Regions from separate parts of the Glutamicibacter sp. ZJUTW genome, predicted to be linked through region 2. Evidence: predicted binding sites of a transcription regulator. Region 2 holds the regulator's gene; the other holds the start of a gene.
What was found. The regulator LexA, encoded in region 2, represses DNA repair genes until DNA is damaged. The targets are predictions, from matches to a motif close to TCGAACANNTGTTCGA.

Region 1: F0M17_RS16105 (HNH endonuclease signature motif containing protein) is a predicted target of LexA. The motif match lies at 3,276-3,291, and genes of this name have one in related genera.

The regions. Positions count from the first base shown of each region.
Region 1 covers NZ_CP043624.1:3,430,203-3,437,998, forward strand. Annotated here, with positions in the region: gene F0M17_RS16080 (enolase C-terminal domain-like protein) at 1-676, shown strand, start outside; gene catC (muconolactone Delta-isomerase) at 688-966, shown strand; gene catA (catechol 1,2-dioxygenase) at 1,160-2,017, shown strand; gene F0M17_RS16095 (DUF1801 domain-containing protein) at 2,118-2,459, opposite strand; gene F0M17_RS16100 (hypothetical protein) at 2,668-3,168, shown strand; gene F0M17_RS16105 (HNH endonuclease signature motif containing protein) at 3,517-4,872, shown strand; gene F0M17_RS16110 (LuxR family transcriptional regulator) at 5,132-7,796, opposite strand, start outside.
Region 2 covers NZ_CP043624.1:1,170,059-1,177,854, forward strand. Annotated here, with positions in the region: gene F0M17_RS05535 (ATP-dependent DNA helicase) at 1-859, shown strand, start outside; gene F0M17_RS05540 (glycoside hydrolase family 76 protein) at 970-2,049, shown strand; gene lexA (transcriptional repressor LexA) at 2,106-2,825, opposite strand; gene F0M17_RS05550 (LysM peptidoglycan-binding domain-containing protein) at 3,084-3,437, shown strand; gene F0M17_RS05555 (histidinol-phosphate transaminase) at 3,518-4,624, shown strand; gene hisB (imidazoleglycerol-phosphate dehydratase HisB) at 4,647-5,267, shown strand; gene hisH (imidazole glycerol phosphate synthase subunit HisH) at 5,268-5,903, shown strand; gene F0M17_RS17420 (hypothetical protein) at 5,906-6,055, shown strand; gene priA (bifunctional 1-(5-phosphoribosyl)-5-((5-phosphoribosylamino)methylideneamino)imidazole-4-carboxamide isomerase/phosphoribosylanthranilate isomerase PriA) at 6,085-6,822, shown strand; gene F0M17_RS05575 (SseB family protein) at 7,043-7,796, shown strand, end outside.

The DNA.
Region 1 (7,796 bases), 1.4 Mb from region 2:
CTTCGGCGAGCAGTACGGCATCACCACCTTCAAGCTCAAGGTCGGCCGCCGCCCGCTCGCCCTGGACATCGAGGCCTGCCGCGTGCTGCGCGAAGGCCTGGGCCAGGACGTGGAAATCTACCTGGACGCCAACCGCGGCTGGACTGCGAACGAGGCCATGGAGGTGCTGCGCCAGACCGATGGCCTGGGCCTGAGCCTGCTCGAGGAGCCGTGCGACGCCAAGGAGGCCATGAGTCGCCGCCGGCTGGTCGAGCACTCCCCGATCCCGGTCGTCGCCGACGAGTCCGCAGCCACCGCGGGCGACGCCTCGCGCGAACTGCTCTCCGGCGGCGCCAACGCGATCTGCATCAAAACCGCCCGCTCGGGCTTCACCGAAGCCACCGAGATCCTCGGCCTGTGCACCGGGCTGGGCGTGGATGTCACCATGGGCAACCAGATCGACACCCAGGTCGGCTCGCTGGCCACCGTCACCTTCGGCGCGGCCTTCGAGGCCACCAGCCGCCGCGCCGGCGAGCTGTCGAACTTCCTGGACATGTCAGATGACCTGCTCGCCGAGCCGCTGCAGATCATCGACGGCCGCATCTCGGTGCGCAGCGTGCCCGGCGTCGGCGCCGCCATCGACGAATCCAAGCTGGCGCGCTACCGCCAGGACCACGTACTTTCCACCTCGAACTAAAGGAAATCACCATGTTGTTCCTCGCCCGTATGGACGTTGCATTCCCGGACCACCTCACCGCCGAACAGGTTGCCGATTTCCAGGCCCGCGAGAAGGAGTACTCCGCGAGCCTGCAGCGCAGCGGAAAGATGCAGGGCATCTGGCGCGTAGTCGGCGAGTACGCGAACCACTCGCTGTACAACGTCGAGTCCAATGACGAGTTGCACGAAATCCTCAGCGGCTTCCCGATGTACCCGTACATGAAGATCAAGGTCACCGCGCTGGCCAAGCACCCGAATTCGCTGGCCTAGGCAGGTTTCCAGCCAGCGGGTTCCCTCCGTGCGCCAGCCCACATGCATTGATATCCAAGAACTCTCAATCACCGCCAAATAAGTATTTCACTGGGCATAGACACTGCACTACATTGAATATCAATCACCGCAGATGATGGGGGTCACACCATGGGCCCGCATACGTCACACCACACAATTTAGGGGAGTCACCATGACCACCGAAACTCCAGATCAGGCAACTGCAGCCAAGTCCGGCAACGCCGCCACCGACAGCTTCCGCAATTCCGGCAAGCTCGGCAGCATCGAAACCTCCACCGAGCGCGTGAACTTGCTGGCCAGCAAGCTGATCAAGGCCGCGAACGACATCGTGCTCGAGGAACGCGTCACCTACGACGAATTCAACGCGCTGAAGGCCTGGCTGATCAAGGTTGGCGACGACGGCGAATGGCCATTGTTCCTGGACGTATGGCTGGAGCACTCGGTGGAAGAGGTCGCTACCGACCACCGCGACGGCAACAAGGGCTCGATCGAGGGCCCGTACTACGTGCCTGATGCTCCGACCCAGAACTCCCCGGCCACCATCTCGATGCGCGAGGACGAGAAGGGCACCAACCTGCTCTTCCAGGGCCAGGTCCGCTCCACCGATGGCTCGGCGCTGAAGAACGCCAAGATCGAGCTGTGGCACGCCGACGAAGAGGGCTTCTACTCGCAGTTCGCCCCGGGCATCCCCGAGTGGAACCTGCGCGGCACCTTCATTGCCGACGAGGAAGGCAACTTCCAGATCAACACGATGCAGCCGGCTCCGTACCAGATCCCGACCGACGGTGCCTGCGGCCAGCTGATCGCCGCTGCCGGATGGCACGCATGGCGCCCAGCCCACCTGCACCTGAAGGTTTCGGCACCGGGCCACGAGCTGCTCACCGCCCAGCTGTACTTCCCGGGCGACGCGCACAACGATGATGACATCGCCACCGCGGTGAAGCCGGAACTGATGCTCGACGTGCAGCCAGCCGAATCCGGCAACGGCAAGCAGGTCACCTACGACTTCGTGCTCGACCCAGTCAAGTAAGCCCCAGCGCGACCAGGCAAGCGGAAGGCCTCGGCAGGAATATTCCTGCCGAGGCCTTCCTTGCGCTTGAGGGCGGCTTCGGGCCTTTGCGCTGCCGCAATCAGCCAGCCGCCTTCTTCACCAGCTCGCGGATCTTGTCCTCCGTTGCGGCATCCAGCGAGGTGATGGTCCAGGCAACCGGATGCATGTGCGCGCCGTCCTCGTAGGCGGGATTCACCACTTCGCCAAAGCCGAAGGCAACGAAGTCCTTGTCAGGCTTGATGTAGCAGACGTCCTTGCCGTCCCGGACATAAAACGGAAGGCCCCAGCGGACGATCGGCTCCAGCGAGGGCGCGCTTTGCACGATGATGGCATGAAGCCGCTCGGCAATCTCGCGATAAGGTGCTGGAGCCGCGCTGAGCTTGGCCAGGACAGCGGCGTCGCCCTTCTTGGTGAAGATCATTTCTAGTCCCCTTATAGACGATTGGCGCTGCATGGCAGCGTTTGGTGATGTCGCTTGCGCGATCGCTGCGCTTTCCCGATCGGCACATAATGCACTTTACCGATTCGGGGCCTCTGCTTCACGGTCTTCTGCAATGCAATACCGGCATCCGACGCACGAGCTGCTAGTGATGCCAAGTATTTCGCTTGCACGGTGTTAGGCTACCGGCATGCGCAAGCTTCTAGCCACCTCCGGTGCCGCCATCATCGTGGCCTACGCGGTTTACGGCGCACTGCTCATGAACAATTGGGCAGTGGTCGCAGCCAGTGGAATCCCCCTGGATGAGACCATCGTGCAGATGGCCGCCATGGACCAGGATTACGATTCGCTTGGAGGTTGGGTCTTCGCAGCAATCGGAATTGGCCTCGCCATCTCCTGGCTCGTTTCCGTCATCGCGTCCGGTCGCAAGCTGCCCGCTTGGGCTGCTATTGGGACATGGAGCCTGATCGTTGCTCTCGGCGCACCGGCCTATTTCTTCGCCTCCTTCGCCAACATGAACTCCGTGGGCGATACCTTTGCCGATTGGAACGCCGGCGCCGCTGCTGATCTGGAAGAGCCCCTGTACATCGCCAGCATCCTCGCCTTGGCCTTGCTGGCTGCCATGGGAATCCTTGGCCTCCGTGCGGCTTTGACGCGCCCGCCACGCCCTCTGGCTCAAGCAAGCAGATAAAACCACAGCCACTGCTCCATTCCCGGTACTGGGGATTTTTCACCAGAATCCACATGGATAGCTTTTCGCAGAAACTTTCTAGTTGTTATCCACAATTCGAAAATAAACAGAACACATAGTCGATGTATCGCGGGAAAGTAAATCATGACTACTCCCGCATATTTAGAAGACAACGACGGTGAACACCGCCTGCCACTGCCACCACCGGGCACCCGCACAGAGTCGCACAAAACCTCCCCGTTCGATGCTCAGCGCGAGCACCAGATGTTCTTCGGCCCTCTCAAGAAAATTGCCAATGAGCTCTATGATGCCGGCCCGGTCAACGGCCCCGGGGACGCATTGGAACGCTTGCAGAAGATCCAGCGCCTTCTGAGCAGCGTCGAAGCTGTCATCTGCGTCTTGCTGGCGGATTCGGTCGAACAGGTCAGCGAATCATTCAGCGATTTCATAGCCACGGAAAATACCCACACGGCAGAGGAAGAAGCTGAAGCCCGAAAGAGCGCCGCATACTACGGCGTGGACCGTGGAAGCGAGCAGACCATCAACTCCAACCTCATCGCCGAGGCGGCTGTCGCATTGAGGGAAAGCCCGCGCAAAGTCAGCAAGCGGATGTTTCACGCCAAAGGATTGCGCCATGTCTGCAAAGCCACGCTCCTCGCGCTGGCCGCCGGCGAGATCACTGCCAAGGCCGCCCACGACATCGTCAAGTACTCCCAAGATCTCGGCCCTGGGCAAGTCTCGCTCATGGAACAGACCCTTCTGCCTCTGGCAAGGACCGCCAGCGACGAGACCGTCTACCAGCGCGCCCGCCGCCTTCATGACCGGCTGAACCCCGACTCTGCCGAGAACCGGCAGAAGGACGCCATGGCCGCCCGCAACGTCAAGGTCTGGAATGACGAGGATGGCATGGCCACCTTGCAGTTGCATCACCGCGCTGATGTCATCCACTCAATCCGCAATTCGATCAAGCAGGTGGCCGCCCAGAGCACTGATCCCAAAGATCCGCGCACCCAAACCCAGCTTGAGGCCGATGCCCTTGCAGACGTATATCTGAATGGATGGCCCGGAATGGAGGGCATGCCGCTGAAGCCACGGGTATCCATCACGATACCGGCCGTGGAAATGCTCGCGAATCCCACTCGCGCCCTTGCCGATCTGGAAGGCTACGGACCCATCCCAATCGGGGTAGCGTTGGAACTCGCGGCAGACGCTCCATCATTCCAGCGCGTGCTGACCGACCCATGGACGGGCGCCGCAATTGACGTGGAACCCAAGAAATACCGGCCTTCGCAGGGGTTGCGCGATTTCCTGCGTCACCGCGACCAGCATTGCGGTTTCCCGGGTTGCCGTCGCCCAGCCGACCGATCAGAAATAGACCACATTGAAGCGTTTGGGCAAGGCGGCCACACGACCCGGCGAAACACCCATCTCTTGTGCAAGCAGCATCAGATGTTCAAGCACGCCCTAGGGTGGAAGGTCTTCGCCTGCCCTGATGGCTCCAAGACGTGGGTGTCTCCGCACGGGCTGCGGTCAATCACGATCCCTGAGAGCGTAGCCAACGTGGCGAACTTTGATCATGTCAACGATCATTGCCCGCAGCGAACATCGGACGACGCAGCTCACAAGGTGCATTTGACCCCCGAAGTGCGGCGCGTGCTGGGCCTTGGCCAAGATGAAGACCTGCCCGACACTGGGACCGGCTAGCACCGGTCGCCCGCTGTGAATTTTGAGTGACAAATTTTTTCAGTCACTAGAACCGCCACACCACCCATAACCCCACAGGAGCAACCGCCATGATTCGCGTTGCGCAGCTGGCTGCCGCCTGCATCAAGTCCTGTCTTCCTCCCGTTCAAGCGATACGACTTGAATGAAAAAAATTTTCAGTCACTGCACGCAGGACGAGCCGCACTGCGGATGGCTCGGCTGTCGTTCCTGAATGAAAATTCTTATCAGCCAAGAAGCACTATTCTTCTTGGCCAAAGCGTGCCAAAGCAGCAAGCTCTGTACGGTTGGAGACCGAAAGCTTCGTGTAGATCTTGGTCAGGTGGTACTGCACCGTCTTTGTACCGATATACAACTCTTCGGCGACGCGGCGGTTGCTTGCGCCTTCGCAAACGAGCTTGGCCACGGCTTGTTCCTGCGCCGTCAGCGTCGACCAGTCGGCGCCTTCCTTGCGCAGCATCCCGGTACCACTTGCCTGAAGCTCACGAGTGCACCGATCGATGTACACGGTGGCATCGCAGTGCGTGAAAATCGCCAACGCGCGAGTCAGCGGAGCCACGCATTCGGCCCGCTTGCCGGCGCGGCGCAGGCATTGCCCGTAGTAGAAATCAATTTTCGCCCGGTGGTAAACCGAACCGACGCCCTCCAAACGGCGGATGGCATCTTCAAAGACAAGGCGGGCGCCGTCGATATCGCCGCGAGCTGCCAGCAAGGCGCCTTGCACGCTCAAGAAGCGGGCAGCCCCGGTTTGGTGGCCTGAAGCGACAGCGCTCTCCAGCAACGGCTGAATGAAAGCTTCTGCCTCCTCAAGGCGTTCGCAACGTATGAGCGCCAAGGCATATGTATCTTGCCAGGTCCAGAAGCCCGGCTGGTCTATGCCCTGTGTGCGGTCCAGCCGAAGCAGGGGCTCCAGCGTACGCACGACTTCTTCATGGTTTGCCTGCGCCCGGGCGATCTCGGCCCGCGCCATCCGGTAAGGCATTTCCATGATGGCATAGCTGCCGGTACGAGCCCATGACTTGCGAAGGTGCAGATCAGCCTGCTCCCAATTGCCGCGCAACGCGTGGATCTGCGCCGCGGTCAGTTGGATCAGCGGACGCAGGATCTGGATTTCAGAACGTTCCTGCAGGGCTTGCGCGGATCGAACCGTCTCCAGTGCTTGGTCCCAGTCGCCCATGAGGAACTCAGCGCGAGCAGACCAGGCCTTGGACCACAACGAGATGCGCAGCGATCCATCGCTGAAGTCCGTGGAGCTGGCCGCAGAAAGCTCGTGCCGGGCAAGCTCCACGCGATCGGTCGCGAGGTAGACCCAGCCCAGCGACATTTCCGCACGCTGGCGCTGGGCTCCTGCCGGAAGGGTGGCCAGCAGATCCATCAGGAGTTGCTCGCCTTCTTCGGCGCGGCCCATCATTGCCAGGCCAAGCCCTTGGATGGCCGCATTCTCGATGGCCAGCGGGCTGCCGACCTGGGCCAGGCGAAGCGATTGCTCAGCCCAGTCAATGATCTTCTGCCCCTTTAGACGGCACAGCGAATCAAGGACTTGGCGTTGCGCGATCACTGCCATCACATCGTGGTCCTGCTCCTGTACCGCGTTCTGCCAGGCGCTCGACAGCCAGCGCCGCGCGGTGTTGGCCCTGCCTTGCAGAATGGAAATGTATCCGGAAAGCACGTCCCGCTCCGGGCTGCTTTCCAAGCTCGCCAACTGGTGCGCGAAGGTTTGCGCCCGCGGCAGCTCGCCGGCGGCAACTATGGCATCCACCGCGTTGAGCAGCAGGGAGTCGCGGCGCATCGGCTCCGGGGACAAATGCATGGCACGGAAGAATGCGGTGGCGGCCGACGACCACTCGCCCCGCTGTCCCTGCGCCCGTGCGTAGTCCCGCAGTTCCAGCGACAGGTTGCCGTCAGGCAGGATGCTCGCATCAGCCCGGTGGCCCAAGCGCTCGCCCTGGTCTTCGACAATGTCGGCGGCGCTAGCATGCAACTTGATGCGGGTGCTCGGCGGGATCTGGTGGTAGACCGCCATTTGCACCAGAGCGCTCTCGAATCCGAGCCGAACCTTGCCGCTGTGGCCGTGGGCTTGCGCCAGCGAAGAGTCGAGAATCTGCTGGATCGGCTCCAGCGGATCGTCCTCCCCAACCAGCTTGGCGATCATGTCGATCCTGGCCTGCACCCCGAGCACCGCGGCGGCTTCCACCAGCGCCCGGGCGCGCGGATCCAGCCCATCCAATAGCTCGATGACGTGCAAGGACAGGGCGCGCGGGGCAGGCGGCCAGCGGTCGAACTGCTCCCAGCTCTGCTCCGGATTTTCCTGGGCCAGCTCGATGACCGCTTGCAGGTTGCCCTGCGTGTAGTGCACCAGCTGCTCGGCGGCCGTGGGCGGCAGGTCGATCCCCGTTCGGGCGCAGACGATCTCGCGGGCATGCGCGGGACTGGGAACTTCCAGCTGGAGGATCTTCAGTTGGCTGTCGGCCAGGAATTCGCGGGTTTCCGGTGACAGCCGTGCAAGGTTCTGCTCGCGCATCACCAGCACGATGAGCACCGGTTCATTGCGCAATCGGCGCCAGGCATAGTGCAGCGCCTGGAAGCTGAGGTCATCGACCCACTGCGCGTTTTCCAGCACCAGCACCCTCGGGTGCGGCGCATCCCTGCGCAGGTGCTGAAGCAGCGCTTCGCCCAGCGCACCCGCCGATCCTGCATGGCTGCGCTGCAGCAGCGGGGCCAAGGCGGCCCCAGGCTGGGCGGTCTCCCAGCGCGAGGCCGTCACCAGCTGCACCGCTTGGCCGGCCACACGGGTCAGCAGCGTCTTGATGATGGTGCTCTTCCCGCTGCCGCGCGGGCCCTTGAGCACTGCAAGCATGCTGCCGCGTTGCTGGACTTCGCGGGAAAGGTCGGCAAGCGCATCCTGG
Region 2 (7,796 bases):
CCGGGGCTACGTCGAAGCTGACGAGACCCAGCCAGCCACGTTGAACGTTGCCCCGTTGTCCGTTGCCGGCAAGCTGCGCGAAGGGCTTTTCGACGGGCGCACGGTCGTCTTGACCAGCGCTACCTTGGCTATCGGCGCGCAGTTCGACTCGGTCGCAGGCTCCCTGGGTCTGATGGGCGCCGGGGCTCCGTCCTGGACCGGCGTGGACGTCGGCAGTCCCTTCGATTACCCGAAGCAGGGCATCCTGTACGTAGCCAAGCATCTGCCCAAGCCGGGCCGCCAACTGGCCGCCGAGACGCTTGATGAGATCGAGGATCTCATCAAGGCCTCCGGCGGCGGTGCACTGGCTCTGTTCACTTCGAAACGCTCCGCCGAAGAAGCGGCAAGCATCTTGCGCGAACGCCTGGACGTGGAGATCCTGTGCCAGGGCGAGGGCAGCATGAAGTCGCTGGTCGAGCAGTTCAGCAGCGAACGCGACACCTGCCTGTTCGGAACCATGACCCTGTGGCAGGGCGTGGACGTGCCAGGAGATTCCTGCCGGCTGGTCATCATCGACAAGATCCCGTTCCCGCGCCCGGACGATCCGATCTCCAAAGCCCGTTCCGAGGACGTGGCCAAGCATGGCGGCAACGGCTTCATGCAGGTGGCCGCCACCCATGCGGCGATTCGCCTAGCCCAGGGCGCTGGACGCCTGATTCGTTCGGTCGGGGACAAGGGCGTGGTGGCGATCCTCGATTCGCGCATGGCCACTGCACGGTACGGCAGCTTCTTGAAAGCGACGCTGCCGCCGATGTGGCCGACTGTCGACAAGAAGGTCATCACCGGAGTTCTCCAGCGCTTGAACCCGGACGGGAAATAGCCGCAGCCAGAGCATGAACTTGAGCTGTCCTTGGACTTGGGGCAGCTCAAGTACTTAAAGCACTATCAGCAGGATGGTTGGATATGCACTAAGGTCTGTGAGAAGAACTGATGCCGCGTGAACCGGAAGGCACCATGGAGTCCATGCAGGAATTGGCACACCAAGCCGCCATCGACACCCACCAGCGTTTCGGACGGCGCCTCTTGCGGCTGCCCGGAACCTGGATTGGGCAGAGCTACAGCAGGGCGCACCGGTTGCGCGACGGAAGCTTGCTCAGCGATCTCAATGGCTGCGCGCACCCGTTTTCGGAGTGGAACTATTGGTGGCAGGCGCATTATCTGGATGCCATCATTGATGACGGCCACTCCTATCTGGCCGCAGGCGACGCGGAATCGGCGCGTGCCGAGCTGGCCCGGGCCAATCATCTGTTGCGTGGCATTCGAATTCGCAACTTCGGGATGCTGCCCAACTACTTCTTCGACGATATGGCGTGGCTTGCCTTGGCCAGCGGCCGTCTGGCGCAGTTCACGCTGGCCGTGAGGGGAGAAGGAAACCACGCTGCTCAGACTGCAATGCGGGTGCTGGGAGAACAGCTTCAAGCTGGCATGGACGAGGTGCTGGGCGGCGGCCTGTACTGGTCGAAAAAACGGGATTTCAAGAATACGCCGGCCAATGCGCCGGCGGCACTGTTCTTCGGCCGAACCGGACAGAAGGACACCGCACGGCAGGTTCTCCAATGGCTGGAGAAGAACCTGTTCAGCGCCGAGCGTGGGCTGTATTTGGACGGGCTGCGGTTGGCCAGCCAGGGGCATACGGTGGAGCCAGCGATCTATACCTATAACCAGGGCACGGTGCTAGGCGCGTTGCTTGAGCTTGGCGAGCCAGCCGATCTGGCTCACGCCCAGGTGCTGATCGATGCGACCACGCACTCGCTGTCTTCCGCGGCCCGAGTACTCGCGTTCAACCGCGGGGGAGACGGGAACCTTTTTGCCGGAATCCTGTGCCGGTATCTGGCCCTCGCCGCGAAAGATCACCGCTTGGAAGCACCAAGCAGGGAGCAGGCCAGGCAACTGGTCACGGCAACTGCAGGCCATCTGATCGACCAGGAACCGCGCCGGCTCTCGGCGGCAGTCCAGCGCTGGATGATCTTCGCCGCGGCCGCCCAGATCGAGCTCGAGGCCGGCGAGTAGCTGATTAAACGAAAATTGCGCTGGTGCCAAGCACCAGCGCAATATCCACACGAAATCTAGAGTGAGCGCATGACCGAGACGACCCGTCCCATGATCTTTGCTGCATCACCCAAAATCGGTTCGTAGCGCGAGTTCTGTGGAAGCAGCCAAGTATGCCCATCACGCTGCCGGAAGGTCTTGACGGTCGCTTCCTCGTCCAGCAGGGCTGCGACGATGTCGCCGTTGTCTGCCGTCTGCTGTCGGCGGACAACTACCCAGTCGCCATCGCAAATCGCGGCGTCAACCATTGAATCGCCGGAAACCTTGAGCATGAACAGTTCCCCGTGGCCCACGAGCTGACGAGGCAACGAGAAAACATCTTCGACGGACTGTTCTGCCAGGATCGGACCGCCAGCAGCAATACGGCCAACCAGCGGAACCATGGTGGTGTCAGCAGAAGTGCTCAGCTCAATGATCTTGGCGTCTTCGCTGGCAGCCGGCTCGACCGGCTCCGAGACCTCGGCCTTTTCGGCATCGTCGGACAATTGCAGCGGAAGCAGGATTTCCATCGCGCGCGGACGGCGTGGGTCTCGACGGATATAGCCGAGCTTTTCCAACTGGCTCAACTGGTGGGTCACGCTCGAAAGACTCTTGAGTCCGACAGCGTCGCCAATCTCACGCATCGATGGCGGATAACCGTTCTTGCCGATAGACCGCTGGATCGTCTCAAGGATCTTCTTTTGGCGAATCGTCAGCGAACGTGCATTCGATCGGGGAGTGCGTTGTGATGCTGACATGAGATTTTGCCTTCCCTAGCAATCATTCGAAAGTTTGCGTGTCCAAACTGTCGGAGCTAGATGGTGAGATGTTTTCATTGCTCGTCTACTTCGAAATCTTAGTAGATAAGCGAGCTTCTTTCAAAGATTTGTTCGAAAACTTCTGGACAAGTTCCGCGAATCTCTGTTAGAACAGATATACGAGGTTCGAACAAGTTTTCGAATCCGTTCTTTCGAATAAAAATTCGCATCACTTGAATTTCTTGAGGAGACAACGTCATGGCTACCGTCGCACTTGACTCAGATCAGACCCAAGCGCCGCTGAAAATCCGCATCAACCGCCGCGGTTGGGCTGTGCTGGTGGGGATGCCCGTTTTCGCACTCACGATCGCTGCTGCTTTCTTCTTCTCCATGTTCGCCTCTGACGCGCATGCCGCGGCAGAAGATCCTGCTGGGGTTGGAACCATCGATGTCACCGTGATCCCCGGGGATACGCTATGGAGTTTGGCTCGCGACTATGCCACCGGTTACGACGTGACTTCCGCAGTTGGCCACATCGCGGAGCTCAACGCCTTGGACGGCAGCGAAATCCAGGTTGGAGATACCTTGTCGATTCCGGTCATTGCCGGCTAGCTTCCCCCGCTGTCTAGAGTTTGTTACCTGCAGCCGTAGCGGATTCACTGGCGGGCTCGCTGCGCACGTAGACTTGATGCGTGAATGACCGCAGTGAACTTTTGAGTCAGCTGCCCTTGCGTGAGAATCTCCGCGGGCTATCCCCTTATGGCGCACCGCAAATTGACGTGCCGATCCAGTTGAACGTCAACGAGAACACCCATCCGTTGCCACCGGTAGTCGTAGACGCCATTGCCCAGGAAGTGGCCAAGGCAGCGGCAACTCTGAATCGCTATCCCGACCGCGAGTTCACCGAGCTTCGTGAACTTCTTGCCGATTACCTCGGCCACTCGCTCACCAAGGAGAACATCTGGGCCGCGAACGGTTCGAATGAAATCCTGCAGCAGATCCTGCAAGCCTTCGGTGGTCCAGGCCGTACCGTGATGAGCTTCGGCCCCACCTACTCCATGTACCCGCTGTTGGCCAGTGGTACTGATACCACCTATATCGCCGGTGAACGCGCCGAGGATTTCACCCTGTCCGCCGAATCTGCAGCCGCGCAGGTCCGCGAGCACAAGCCGAATATCGTGTTCCTGTGCTCGCCGAACAACCCCACCGGCACCGCCCTTGGCCTTGATGTCATCACGGCCGTGTACGAAGCCATGAGCGAGCACAACGGCATGGTGATCGTTGACGAGGCGTACGCCGAATTCTCCTTGGCCAGCACCAAGTCCGCACTGAGTCTGCTTGAAGGCCGCCAGCGATTGATCGTCTCGCGCACCATGTCCAAGGCATTCGGCCTGGCCGGCGCACGCGTCGGCTACCTGGCCGCCGCGCCAGAGGTCACCGATGCCATCCGCTTGGTGCGGCTGCCGTACCACCTGTCGGCCGTGACCCAGGCAACGGCGATCGCCGCCTTGAAGAACATCGAGTTGCTGCTGGCGCAGGTCGAAGACATCAAGTCCCAGCGTGACCGCATCGTCGCGCGCTTGAAGGAACTGGGCCTGAAGCCATCGGTCTCCGACTCCAACTTCGTCTTCTTCGGTGGCGTCGAAGACCCCCACGCTATTTGGGAAGGCCTGTTGGAAGCCGGCATCATCATCCGCGACAATGGAATTCCGGGGACCTTGCGTGTTACGGCCGGAACCGAATCAGAAACCACAGCCTTCTTGGAACGACTTGCCGAACTGCTCGGCTCGCAGAAGTAATCAAAGACAAGCGAAGGAAGACATGTCTGCCGAATTGATTGGCGCACGTCGCGCCCGCATGGAACGCGTGACCAGCGAATCGTCCGTATTCGTTGAATTGGATCTCGATGGAACCGGCGTCTCGGAGATCAGCACCTCGGTGCCGTTCTATGACCACATGCTGACTGCGCTCTCCAAGCATTCGCTCATCGACCTCACCGTGCGTGCTACCGGCGATACCCACATCGATGTCCACCACACCGTTGAGGACACCGCGATCACCATCGGCGAAGTGCTGCGCGTGGCGCTGGGCAACAAGGCAGGCATCCGCCGCTTCGGCACCTCCTACGCTCCGCTGGACGAGGCGCTGTCCCGTTCAGTCGTCGATGTCTCGGGCCGGCCATACCTCGTGCACTCCGGCGAGCCTGCTGGCCAGGAATACCACTTGATCGGCGGGCACTTCACCGGCTCGATGACCCGCCACGTCTTCGAAGCCATCACCTTCCACGCACAGATCTGCGCTCACATCGAGGTGCTCTCGGGCCGCGACCCGCACCACATTGTCGAAGCGCAATTCAAGTCCTTCGCCCGCGCCTTGCGCGAAGCCGTAGAGCGCGATGAGCGCATGGGCGACAAGATCCCATCCACGAAGGGTGCCCTGTAAGTGGAGAAGAAAACAGTAGTTGTCCTGGACTACGGTTCAGGCAACGTCCGTTCCGCCGTGCGCGCCTTGGAAGCCGCCGGCGCCGAGGTGGAACTGACCGCAGACCCGAAGAAGATCGTGGCTGCCGACGGACTGGTAGTCCCGGGAGTCGGCGCCTACGCCTCGGTCATGGAGCAGTTGACCGCAACCGGTTCCCTGCGCTGGATCGGCCGCCGCATCGCCGGTGGCCTGCCCGTCTTGGGGATCTGCGTGGGCCACCAGGTCTTCTTTGAAGAAGGCGTGGAGCATGGGGTGAAAACCGAAGGCATCGGCGAATGGCCGGGCAAGGTTGAACGCCTCCAGTCGGATGTCATTCCGCACATGGGCTGGAACACGGTGCGCCCGCCGGAAGGATCCAAGCTTTTCGCAGGCATCGAGGACGAGCGATTCTACTTCGTGCACTCCTACGCTGTGCAGAAGTGGGAATTCGACGTCACCCAGCCAGCGATGACCCCGCCGCAGGTGACCTGGTCGACGCACGGGACGCCATTCGTGGCCGCCGTCGAAAACGGCCCGCTCTCGGCAGTCCAGTTCCACCCGGAGAAGTCCGGCGACGCTGGCGCACAGTTGCTGCGCAACTGGTTGGGGACACTCTAGGCATGTGGAGCCTCATCTTGGGTGTTATCGGGGCCTTCCTGATCGGCGGGGCCATTTCGCTGAAGAACCAGAAGGCCCATATTTCATGGATCATCGCGCTCTGGGTGCTTGCAGGCATGAGCTTGATCGCAGCCTGGGCCCTGACCTACTAACCACTTTTTATTTCTTCATTAAGGACATCATGAGCGAGCAACCAATCCTCGAACTCCTGCCTGCGGTAGATATCGCCGGCGGCCAGGCAGTGCGCCTGGTCCAGGGCGAAGCCGGTACCGAGACCGGATACGGCGACCCGCTGGAAGCTGCGCTTTCCTGGCAGAACGCCGGGGCCGAATGGCTGCACCTGGTCGACCTGGACGCAGCCTTCGACCGCGGAAGCAATGTCGAGATCGTCCAGCGCATTGCCAAGGAACTGAACATCAAGGTCGAGCTCTCCGGCGGCATCCGCGACGACGCCTCCCTGGAACGTGCACTGGAATTCGGCGCTACCCGCGTCAACCTCGGTACCGCCGCACTGGAAAACCCGGAATGGACGAAGCAGGCCATCGCCCGCCACGGCGACAAGATCGCCGTGGGCATGGACGTGCGCGGAACCACCTTGTCCGGCCACGGCTGGACCAAGGACGGCGGCGACCTGTGGGACGTCCTAGCTCGCTTGGAAGACGCCGGATGCGCCCGCTATGTTGTCACCGACGTGACCAAGGACGGCACGCTGCGCGGTCCAAACGTTGAACTGCTGCGCGAAATCGCTGCCAAGACCAGCAAGCCGATTGTCGCCTCGGGCGGCATCTCCTCGCTCGAAGACCTCCGCGTCTTGCGTGAGCTGGTTCCTGAAGGCATCGAAGGCGCCATCATGGGCAAGGCGCTGTACTCAGGCCAGTTCACCTTGCAAGAAGCGCTCGATGTGGCAGGCCGCCGCTAGGCACCAAGTACCATCCGCGAAAGGCGATTCAGAAGCTCCCTGCTTCTGAATCGCCTTTCCATTTGTGAAGCCAGATTCCTGCAATACCTTCTCCTGGCAGCGATGGCGCACAGCCGGCAGGGGATGAAATCTGAAATGCCCCGCTCGGGGTGTCCAAGCTCATGAATGCAGTTTTGGAACTTCCTGCCAACAACCTCGAAACCACCGATAGCATGGAGCTATGAGCACCGAGCAACCTGAATCTGCACCCAAACGCCATCTGCCGGGACATATTGTCGCTGCGCTGGCGCAGGCAGGTTCAAAAACCGACTCTGCCGGCCAGGATTGGGAAGGCCGCGACCTGAGCGGCGAAGGCAACCCCCTGCATAACTTCGACAAGGACGACGGCATGGCCGACGCCAATGTCGTTGCCGCCTTGGCAGCCTTGCGAGCCGGCACCGCGGGGGAGGGCGAAGTGCATCAATCCTTGTCACAGGCGCGCGTTTTCGTTGCGGTGGTCGCCCAGCTCGGTGAAGAAGCGATGACTGAACACGGCTTCGCCTCCGATAAGGAAGCCGATATGGCGCTGGTGAAGATCAAGGCTCCGGATGGCCGCATGGCCCTGCCGATCTTCACCACAGTTGAACGGCTTCAGACGTGGCACAAGGAAGCTCGGCCGGTGGCGGTCTACGCCCCGCGGGCGGCCCTCTCGGCAGTCAGCGAGGAATGCCAGCTGCTGGTCCTCGATCCCGGAAGCGATTTCACCTTCGTGCTTCGACGACCCGGGGTCTGGAACCTGGCTAAGCAGATCGAGTGGATTCCGAGTTATCAGAATCAGCAGATCGCCAACCTAGTGCAGGATGCAACCGAAGGCTTCAGCCAGTTGCAGACCGTCAAGGTTGCCCCGGGCAGGGGAGTCGGCTCCCGCAGCAAGGACGGGCAAGTTGTCCTTGGCGGAGGTTCCGGACCGGAACTTAACCTGCAGTTCGTCTTTG